Linked DNA regions of Gimesia benthica. The protein of the gene in region 2 binds, or shares a complex with, the protein of the main gene of each other region. Links are inferred from orthologs where the notes say so. Each region holds a gene or a part of one and is shown on either strand. Other genes may lie near its edges.

Evidence for each region.
Region 1: the proteins of F1728_RS10425 (region 2) and F1728_RS02340 are in contact, whole or in part, in a crystal structure (PDB 3ZGX), measured with the Bacillus subtilis proteins. The link is inferred for Gimesia benthica from one-to-one orthologs.

What each region holds. Positions count from the first base shown.
Region 1 is NZ_CP043930.1:558,055-561,926, reverse strand. The notes cover bases 1-2,969. They hold F1728_RS02340 (segregation and condensation protein A), read left to right. Parts: upstream 1-967; coding sequence 968-1,972; downstream 1,973-2,969. Other genes in these bases: uvrB (excinuclease ABC subunit UvrB), read left to right, coding at 2,144-2,969; F1728_RS02345 (gamma-glutamyl-gamma-aminobutyrate hydrolase family protein), read left to right, coding at 1-626. In the rest of the region: more of uvrB, read left to right, coding at 2,970-3,872. UniProt on the Bacillus subtilis protein: Participates in chromosomal partition during cell division. May act via the formation of a condensin-like complex containing Smc and ScpB that pull DNA away from mid-cell into both cell halves.
Region 2 is NZ_CP043930.1:2,749,448-2,755,777, forward strand. Bases 1,064-5,587 are described here. They hold F1728_RS10425 (AAA family ATPase), read right to left. Parts: upstream 5,209-5,587; coding sequence 1,264-5,208; downstream 1,064-1,263. Other genes in these bases: moaC (cyclic pyranopterin monophosphate synthase MoaC), read right to left, coding at 1,064-1,195; F1728_RS10430 (flagellar basal body P-ring protein FlgI), read right to left, coding at 5,307-5,587. Outside these bases: F1728_RS10415 (polyprenyl synthetase family protein), read right to left, coding at 1-460; more of moaC, read right to left, coding at 716-1,063; more of F1728_RS10430, read right to left, coding at 5,588-6,330. UniProt on the Bacillus subtilis protein: Required for chromosome condensation and partitioning.

The sequences.
Region 1 (3,872 bases), 2.2 Mb from region 2 along the record:
TGGCCGATGACGATGACTTAAAACAAATGCTCGAACAGCTGGACGGTCTGGTACTTTCGGGTTGTGCTCTGGACCTGGATCCGATTCGCCTGGGATTCGAAAAGCACCCTGCTTCCCGCGCCATGCCCCTGCGTCGTGAAGACTTTGATCGTCGCGTCTGCACCATGGCCATGGAAATGAAAATGCCGTTGTTGGCCATCGGATCTGGTATGCAGCTGATGAATGTCATCAGTGGTGGAACACTGCACCAGCATGTGACAGAAGATGTTCCTGGTGCCATGTATCACCGTGATGGTGTTGAAGCGAACCTGCGACATATCATTGATATCGTACCTGGTACCCGTGTTGATAAAATGTATGGTCCCGGAGAAATTCGGGTGAACAGCCAGCATCACATGGCTGTGAAATATGTTTCCAAAATGTTTGTGGTTTCTGCAACAGCACCGGATGGTGTTGTTGAAGCAATCGAAGTACCTGATGAGGACTGGTTCTGTGTCGGTGTGCAGTGGCACCCGCAGAATCATTCTGCTTCCGCTCTGGATATGCAGGTCTTCGAAAACTTCCTGGCTGCCTGCGAAGAGCCAGAACCACAAATTCTGCAAATGCCTGTCCGCAAAGCAGCGTGATTCCAAAATGGATCACGGAGGCACTTCTCCATCGATTGTTCAGGATGAAATCGCTGAGAGGAACTTAAGGTGCTTCAGCTTTGTGTCATCGGAAAACGATGAATCAAAATCGGCAAGTCATCAGGACTTGCCGATTTTTCTTTTCCCCTCCGAAGCTGGGGAAAGTTTCAATTTGTGACGGTTAATCTGACGATAACGATCATAGCAGGCTGGTGTGCGCGAAGTCTGACGAAAAATAGCCCACCGCCTGAATTGAAATAAGTATTCTAACCCGCTGACAGAGAACAGGTTATCGTAATGTTGCCCTGACGATATTACGTGACAGAGCCCGAACCAAACTTATGACGACTGCCCAATATAAGGTCGAGTTGCAGATATACAGTGGTCCATTGGACCTGCTGTTGTACCTGATCCGTCGGAATGAGCTCGACATTCTGGACCTGCCTGTGGCTACGATTACGTCATCCTTCAATGAGTTTCTAGACGTGCTGGAACTGATTGATCTGGATCTGGTGGGTGACTTTCTGGTGATGGCGAGTACCCTGGCGGAAATCAAAAGCCGGATGGTACTTCCCCGGGCGGAAGAAGAAGAAATTGCGGAAGTGATTGACGATCCCCGCAGCGATCTGATTCAGCAGTTGCTGGAATACAAGAAGTTCAAAGATGCAGCGAACGCTCTGGAAGAACACGCTGCTGAATGGCAGGAGCGTTATCCCCGACTATCAGATGAACGGCCCAAATCGGGTAAGGATCCTGCAGAGGATCTCATCAAGGAGGTCGAACTTTGGGACCTGGTCAGTGCGCTGGCCCGCGTAGTGAAACGCAAAGAAGTCGAAGAGGAGTCGAGCATCACTTATGACGACACGCCAATCTCCACATATGTAGAGCGAATCGGAGCCCGCGTGCGTCAGGAAGGGAAACTCGCCTTCAGTGCATTCTTTGAAGGCGAAAAACTGCGCAGTCGGATCACCGGGATCTTTCTGGCGATATTGGAACTGCTTCGTCATCATCATTTCCGGGCAGATCAGCCGGAAGATTACGGCGAAATCTGGATTATGGCTCCCCTGCCCGAAACGCAAGACTCAGACTGCGCTCCGATAGCGGAGACTACTGACGCGTCGGTACCTGAGCATGCGGAAGAGGAAGTTGCCAGTGTCGAAACAAATGATCCCGAGATGGTGCAGACAGCTCAGGTAGAAGTAGAGGCACTTCCCGAGTCGGGCGAGACTGAGCCTGATCAAGTCGCTTCGGATGCTGCTCCTGAGGACGAATCTGCTGTGAGCGATCAACCAGAGGTGGGTCTAAGTGACGACACCGATCCGGACTCACTCCATCCGGAAGCATAGTCATTTTTTAGGTGTCCGGGCTGGGATTATTAGTTCTCTGCCGGGAATCAGTGGCTCCCTTTATTCGCGACACCAGGATGCTCTACAATATCTGACATAGAAGAGATGCATTTCCCCGTTCCGGTCAGAGGTGAACCGGTGCGCTGACCAGACGCAGAGAGTAGAGCAACCATGTCCGTGTTTCAGTTACAGAGTGACTTTCAACCTTCGGGGGATCAGCCCCGTGCCATCGATGGACTGGTGAAAGGCATCAAAGAAGGCAAGTCTGACCAGGTTCTGCTGGGGGTGACCGGATCTGGTAAAACGTTCACAATGGCCAATGTGATCGCAGAACTGGGACGTCCTGCTCTGATACTTTCACACAATAAAACTCTGGCAGCGCAATTGTATTCTGAATTCAAAGAGTTCTTTCCGAATAATGCGGTCACTTATTTCGTAAGTTATTACGACTACTATCAGCCGGAAGCCTATATCCCGCAGCGCGATATTTATATTGAGAAAGACGCTTCGATCAATGATGAGATTGATCGACTCCGGCTTCTTGCGACCAGTGCACTCGTCAGTCGGCGGGACGTGATCGTGGTTGCCAGCGTGAGTTGTATCTATGGTTTAGGGTCACCCAAAGACTACCTGGAGATGATGATTCCCCTGCGTGTGGGAGAGGAGATTGACCGGGATGATATGCTCCGCAGACTGGTAGATATTCAGTATGATCGCAACAACGTTGAACTGGCGCGAGCCCGGTTTCGCGTACGTGGAGACGTAGTTGAATGCTGGCCAGCATATGAAGAGTTCGCCTATCGGATCGAGTTCTGGGGAGACGAAATCGAAAACCTGGCGATCATTGATCCTTTGACGGGCGAGGTATTACGAACGGTCAACGAGGCCTACATTTACCCTGCCAAGCACTTTGTTCTTCCGCAGGAACGGATTGAATCAGCGATCAAAGAGATTCAGACAGAATTGGATGAGCGGCTGCAGGTGTTACAGAGCGAAGGGAAGTTGCTGGAATCTCAGCGGCTCAGTGCCCGGACCCGCTACGATATGGAACTGCTGGAGGAGGTTGGCTTTTGCCCGGGTATCGAGAATTACAGCCGTGCTCTGGCGGGCAGAAAACCAGGTTCCCCACCGGATACACTGCTGGACTTCTTTCCTGATGATTTCCTGTTGTTCGTAGATGAATCGCACGTAACAGTCTCTCAGATTCGAGCCATGTTTGCCGGGGATCGTTCGCGTAAGACAAACCTGGTCGATCATGGATTCCGGTTGCCAATGGCTCTCGATAACCGGCCTCTCACCTTCGAAGAATGGAACGAACGCCGTAAGCAGACTGTTTTCGTTTCCGCGACACCAGGCGACTGGGAGCTGGAACGCGTTGAGGGGGAAGTTGTTGAACAGGTCATTCGACCCACGGGGTTGATTGATCCTGCGATACGCATTGTCCCGGCTCGCGGTCAGGTGCCTCATCTGAAGGAAGAAATTCTCAAGCGGGTGGAGGTAAATGAGCGTGTGCTGGTAACGACCCTGACCAAGCGGCTGGCGGAGGATCTGTCGTCTTATTTTCAGGAAGAAGGCATTCGCTGCGCATGGCTGCATTCTGAACTTGATGCCTTTGAGCGGGTTGAAATTCTGCGGGGGCTCCGCGAGCAGAAGTATGATGTGGTTGTGGGGATTAACCTGTTGCGCGAAGGACTGGATATTCCGGAAGTGTCACTGGTCGCCATTCTGGATGCAGATAAGGAAGGTTTTCTGCGAAGTGAAACAAGTCTGATTCAGACAATCGGGCGTTCGGCACGACATGTGAATGCTGAGGTGATTCTCTATGCAGATCGAGTGACTCCCAGTATGCAGAGTGCGATTGAGGAAACGGAACGCCGCCGCGCGATTCAGGAAGAGTATA
Region 2 (6,330 bases):
CGCCTTCGCAGACCAGATTGGTCGCCCGACCAATCAGTCGACAGGCACGGGCATCGCCCAGGCTGGCACTCAGATGGAACGCATGGGTGAAGAGGAAATCACCGACCAGTACGCTGGTTTCGTTATTCCAGCGGGAATTGACGGTTGCGACATGTCTGCGGATCAGGGCGTCGTCCAGAACATCGTCGTGCACCAGCGTGGCCAGATGAATCATTTCGACCACGGAGGCCAGCACATAGTGGCTCTCTTTGATGCCACCCGTCGCGGCAGCAGAGAGCAGCAGCAGAATCGGACGGAGCCGTTTTCCCTGAAAGCGGGTGATATGCTGCAAAACGTCGTGCACGTAAGGATGCTTCGAGCTGACTTCGCTCAAAAAGACCTGCTCTGCCTGTGCCAGTTCACCGCCAATTAACTCTTCGACACGTGCCAGCAGGTCATGTGTCGTAAGATGCTCCCCCATTACAGCCTCACCACAATATCGAATCGATTTCCAGTTTTCGTCTGGCGGTCAGTTATTTATCAAATACGGAACATATGAATCGCTTCCGCCGATCATATTCCGCGACCATTGTAAGCATTCTACCGGCAGATAGGAATGCAAACAGGGGCCTCTGTTGGATTTCGGGGATGAAATCAGACTTTCCCGTCTGCTGGGGTAAGTCAGCAGGGTCAGGCCAGCTCAGCGTGAACGATACTGCCTCTCACATCACGATGCTCAGGCATCTTTGCGGATAAAATGTCCGCTTTTGCCACCCGATTTTTCCACCAGGCGGGTCGGTCCCAGACTCATTGCCCGGTCAACGGCTTTACACATGTCGTAAATGGTGAGCGCTGCAATGCTGACGGCTGTCAGGGCTTCCATTTCCACCCCCGTTTTGCCATCAATCTTGACGGTGGCGATGATCCGGATCGTAGTCTCGTTCTGAACTTCATAATCCAGGCGCACGCTGCTGATACTCAACGGATGACACAGGGGAATCAGGTCTGCCGTCTTTTTCGTCGCCATGATCCCGGCGATCCGGGCAATCTCAAGCACGTCTCCCTTAGAGACCTGTCGATCCAGAATCAGCCTTTGCGTGGCTGGCTCCATTGTGACGAAGGACTCTGCCACCGCGATCCGCGCGGTCACATCCTTGCCCCCCACATCAACCATGCGGCTGGCGCCCTCGTCATCAAAATGGGTCAGTTCAGACATCGCTACCTCGGCTGTATCAAAGAAAAGCGGTCGGCCCCCTCAACTGCAACCGGATACGCAGCCACTGTTTAAGCGGCTTCGGAGGCCCCGTCTGCGCCGGAGCTGGACTGTTTGAAGTGACCATCTTCGCTGATGTCATCAAACCGGACTGACATCCGCTTGGAAACCCCGGACTGTTCCATTGTAACGCCATACAATACGTTACCAACAGTCATCGATCGTTTATTATGTGTGATCATAATGAACTGGGTCGTTTCCTTGAAGTCATCGATCAGACCGGCGTAACGTTCCACGTTTGCTTCATCCAGCGCGGCATCAACCTCGTCCAGAATACAGAACGGGCTGGGCCGGCTGCGGAAGATCGACATCAACAGCGCCACCGCGGTCAGAGTCTTTTCACCACCGCTGAGCAGCGTCAGACCGCGCAATTCTTTTCCGGGAGGCCGGGCGACGATTTCGATTCCACATTCGAGCACATCATCCGGATCTTCCAGAATGATATCGGCTTCACCACCGCCGAACAGTTTACGAAAGATTTCCTGGAAATGACCCCGCACCACTTCGAACGTATCAAAGAACAGCCGCTTACTTTCGACATTGATCCGGCGGATGATTTCTTCCAGTGACGATTTGGCTTCGTTGAGGTCATCCAGCTGCGACTTCATATACTCGAAGCGGCACTCCAGTTCGTCCAGGTCTTTCAGACTGTCCGAGTTGATGCTGCCCATCATCTTGATTTTCCGCCGCAGTCGGTTTACCTGGGCTTCAATCTCGGGACGGATTTCGAGGTACAGCTCCGCATTGAAACCCGGTTCAGTCAGCGCATCATCTTCGTTGACCAGCTCGATCTCGACCGGTTCTTCCGGGGTCGCTGATTCGAAGTCTTCACTGAGCGCATCCTGCTTGATCGCGTTTTCTGCTTCCGGATCTGTTTCCTCTACCTGCGCGACTTCGGTTTCTTCCTCAGCAGCCTGTTCCCGTTCCGCTTCCGCGATCTCTTCCAGGTGCTGTTTGAGAATCGATTCTCCCGAGGAGACGATTTCTTCCAAAGTGAGCTGGTACTCTTCCTCAATTCGCTCGGCCAGCGTCTTGATTTCATGCTCAATGTCGCGCGTCTTGAATTCCTCTTCGTGCTTCTTATCGCTCAGCTCACGACGTTCCTTGCGAATCGCTGCCTCTTCGGAACTCAACTGTTTCTTGTACTGGCGTTTCTCATCCCGCAACTGAGTCAGGTTGCGTGCCTGCTCCAGGAAGTTTTCCTGAACCAGCAGCTGTTCATCCAGCAGGGCACGCGTATTCAGAATGTGCAGATTGATCTGGGAATTCTTCTCCAGAGAAGATTCGTACCGCCGATTCGATTCTTCCTGCTGCTGATGACGCTGTTCCGATTCACTGTTGAGACGACTGAAACGCTGTTCCAGACCGGCCAGACGTTCCTCATGCGTCGCCAGCTCCAGCTTGCGTGCATTCTGCTGTTCTTTCAGTTCCTGGACTTCGCATTGCTTATCGAGCAGCTGTTTTTCACCTTCCTGAATCAGTGCGTTCAGGCGATCCAGTTCTGCTTCCAGCTCCTGCTTCTCGACCAGCACCGCTTCCGCTTCCGCAGTCAGTTTCGCGGAATGTGCTTCCAGATCGTGCAGGTCACCGAGAACCGTTGCCAGTTCTTCGTTCAACTGTTCCCGTTTGTGTTCTGCCGAAACCTTGGCTGCTTTTTCCGTGGCCAGTGCTTCGGACGCTTCCTGCATCTGCTCCTGGCAGGCACTGCGTTCCCCGTCCACCGTCGACAACAGCTCGTCAAGCTTCTCCAACGCAACTTCGTTATCATTCAATGTACGGTCGATGCGGATCAGATCATTCTTCAGTTTTCGCAGTTCACTACGGCGCGTGAAAATCGCTGATTCTCCACCGATTGCCCCAACGAAAATCGACAGGTTTTCCTCGACCAGTTCGCCCTGCAGAGTAACGAATCGACACTGCTTCCCTTCCTCGCGGGAGAGGCGAACAGCCGTCTCCAGGGAATCCACGATCCAGGTATCGGTCAATAACAGTTCGGCAAGCTGACGGTTCTGGGGAGTGTCTTTTACCAGCTGATCGGCACGATAAATCACTCCCCGTTCGCTGCTCAGATCCAGCACACCTTCCGGGGAATTCGTCGTTGTTTCCGACTCTGCCGTCGGTACGCCAAAGCTCTCTGGAACCAGGGAATCTGCCGACAGTGTGAACCCACTCGCCGCATTCGGTTCGGCTGCATTCGCAGAGGGATGCGTGATAAAACCGACGCGACCGGAAATGGAATACTTGCCCTCTTTCAAAAACTGATAGAGGGGATCAAACTCACTGATTACCAGCAGTTGTGACCGACTGCCCAGAGCGACTTCAAGGAGAGCCGCCTGTTCCAGATCGACATCCAGCAGATCCGCCACGCTCCCCAGGATGGTATTCCAGGGAGGATAGTTTGAGGTCTGGGCGCGGTTCAGAATGTCTTTTACCCCGATACTCAAGCCTTCCTGCCGACGTTCCAGATCTTCCAGAACGCTTTTGCGAGCCTGGTAAGCAGAGCGACGTTCCCGCAATTCGGAGAGCTGTTGCGTCCGCTGATCCTGCTGACTGAGCAGATCCTGTTGTTTTTCATCGACGGCAGAGAGTGCCTGTGCGAACTCGGCGACTTTATCACCCGCGGTACGGAAGCGTGCAGTACGCTCTTCGACGACCGCCTCGGCTTCTTCAACACGTGCTTCCAGCTGCAGGCGTTTTTCATTCGCCTTGGTCATCGAGTTGCTGACGGTTTCCTGCTGAGTCTGCATGGAAAACAGACGATTATCCAGGGCCAGCGACTGCTTGTTGCACTCGTGCATCTGCTGCCGCTTCTGCTGGATTTCTTCGCTGATCGCATCCAGTTCCGCATTGACCACGGTAATGCGTTCCTGGGCTTCCTGCAGTTTTGCCCGCTGCAGTTCAAAGCCGGCTTCGGAATTTTCTTTCTCCTGTGTGACCGCTTCCAGATCCCGCTGGATTTCCGTCGTACGCCTGGCCATCAGAATCCGCTGCTTACGAAGCCGGGTGATTTCGGTTTCGAATTCCGTTTTCCGCTCGAGCTGATGTTCGATGGCAGTCTGGTTTCCGGCGATCCCTTCGCGGTGAGTGGACAGCTGCTTTTCCACGGTTCGAAGCTGATCCTCGAATTCGGATACTTCTGCGTCGATGGCGCCCAGCTTATCTTCGTATTCCTGGTAACCCGCATTCAGTTCATCGATCCGCTTCTGGTACTGACCGATCTGGTTATGCAAGTTCGAGAGTTGTGCGGTCAGATGTCGCCAGTCATCGGCGGCCATTCCCATCCAGAGTTTGCGCAGCTCGGTTGATGCCTCACGGTATTTCGCCGCCTTGGAGGCCTGGCTCCGCGTTGAGTTGAGCTGGGCTTCCACCTCGTCGACGATGTCCGTCAGGCGGAGAATATTCTGTCCGACCCGTTCCAGTTTCCGTTCGGCGTCTACCTTGCGGGCTTTATACCGGCTGATACCCGCTGCCTCTTCAAAGACGACGCGCCGGGTAGCCGCATTAGCCTGCAGAATCTGATCAACACGTCCCTGCTCAATAATACTGTAAGCCGAGGTGGCGGCTCCAGTCCCCATGAACAGGTCACGGATGTCTTTCAGGCGTACCGGATTCCGGTTGAGCAGATATTCCGAATCGCCGTTCTTCCAGAGTCGGCGTCCGATATGAACTTCTTCAGCGTCGATATCCAGAAACCGTTCGGTATTCTTGAACGTCAACGTTGCTTCAGCATAGGCGTTTGCTTTACGACCTTTGGATCCGTTGAAGATTACATCGGTCATATCCTTGCCGCGGAGGCTCTTGGGACTCTGGTCACCCAAAACCCACTTGATTCCGTCGACAACGTTACTCTTACCACTTCCGTTGGGCCCGACAACGCAAGTAATGCCTTCCGAAAATTCAAAGATGGTCCGATCGGCAAAACTCTTAAAGCCGAACAGTTCCAATGATTTCAGCATCACTAAACCTTAAACGGGAAATTAAACAACAGACGTCTTATTGAGCAGGGAGTCAGGCACGGTTATTACAATCAAGATGCCTGACCGTCCTTGCCGGATTATTTTTTGAAGTAACGTAACCAGCTATCGAAGGCACCTCGCTTCACGAATTTCCCTTCCTCATCCGTGGGACTGGCTTTCGGCTTCCGTGTATCAGACAGACTGGCTTCACCTTTGTTGTCTGAATCACCTTCTGCCTCTGCCCGTTCCCGCATTTCCTCTTCATATTCCGATTTTTTGGAACGTTTCGACTGAGGAGCTCCATCGTGGAAGATATTGGGGACCATATTTTCGTTCCCAACGCGTGAACCTTTACGACGTTTCGGTTTTGTAGATTTCATTTCGCCCGATTTCAGAGCCATCAATGAATCTTCCGGTTCAGGTCGGAAATACATCCGGCCCCCTTCCGGCAGTGCGTCGATTTCAACCTGTGCGTCAATGTTTCCCTGGCGGTGTGCCTGCAGGATCATGGCGGCGATATCGGGATAGCTGGCTCCCATCTCCACGGCGGTGCGAATCACAACGGCAATGTTCCGTGAGACTTTCTTCCGCTGGTCGGGTTCGCCGACTTCGTATTTACTGACAATCACTTCCTCACTGCCGGCAGCCCCGGTCACCAGCACTTCGCCGGCCCGCACTGCCATGGGAACCCGGAACTCCTGCTCAGAACCAAACAGGACTACTTCCGGATGCTTCCGGTGCGTGATATGAATCATCGGCCCGCCATTACGGGCATTGCTGCCCTCTTTCTGATCGGGATCGTGACTGGTTGCCTGCTCCAGTTCCGTCTGCAGAACGTGCAGCAGGAACTGACCATTCATGTCTTCACCACGAATAAAGGGATCATTTTTATCCAACGTCCAGAGTGCCCGGAAAGCCCCGTAACGGGTTTCGGCACTGGTCATGCACATCAGATCCCGCAGGTAGAGGTGTGCCTCCGGCTCGTCAATTGCCGACATCGCAGCCAGGGCATAGACGCGGAACGCAGGTTCCTCGCGGGCGGCTTCAGCCAGATGCTTCAGCCCTGCTCCTTCTCCCAGGTAAGCCAGTGCGACCGCAGCATGGAAGCGGACTTCGAGCAAC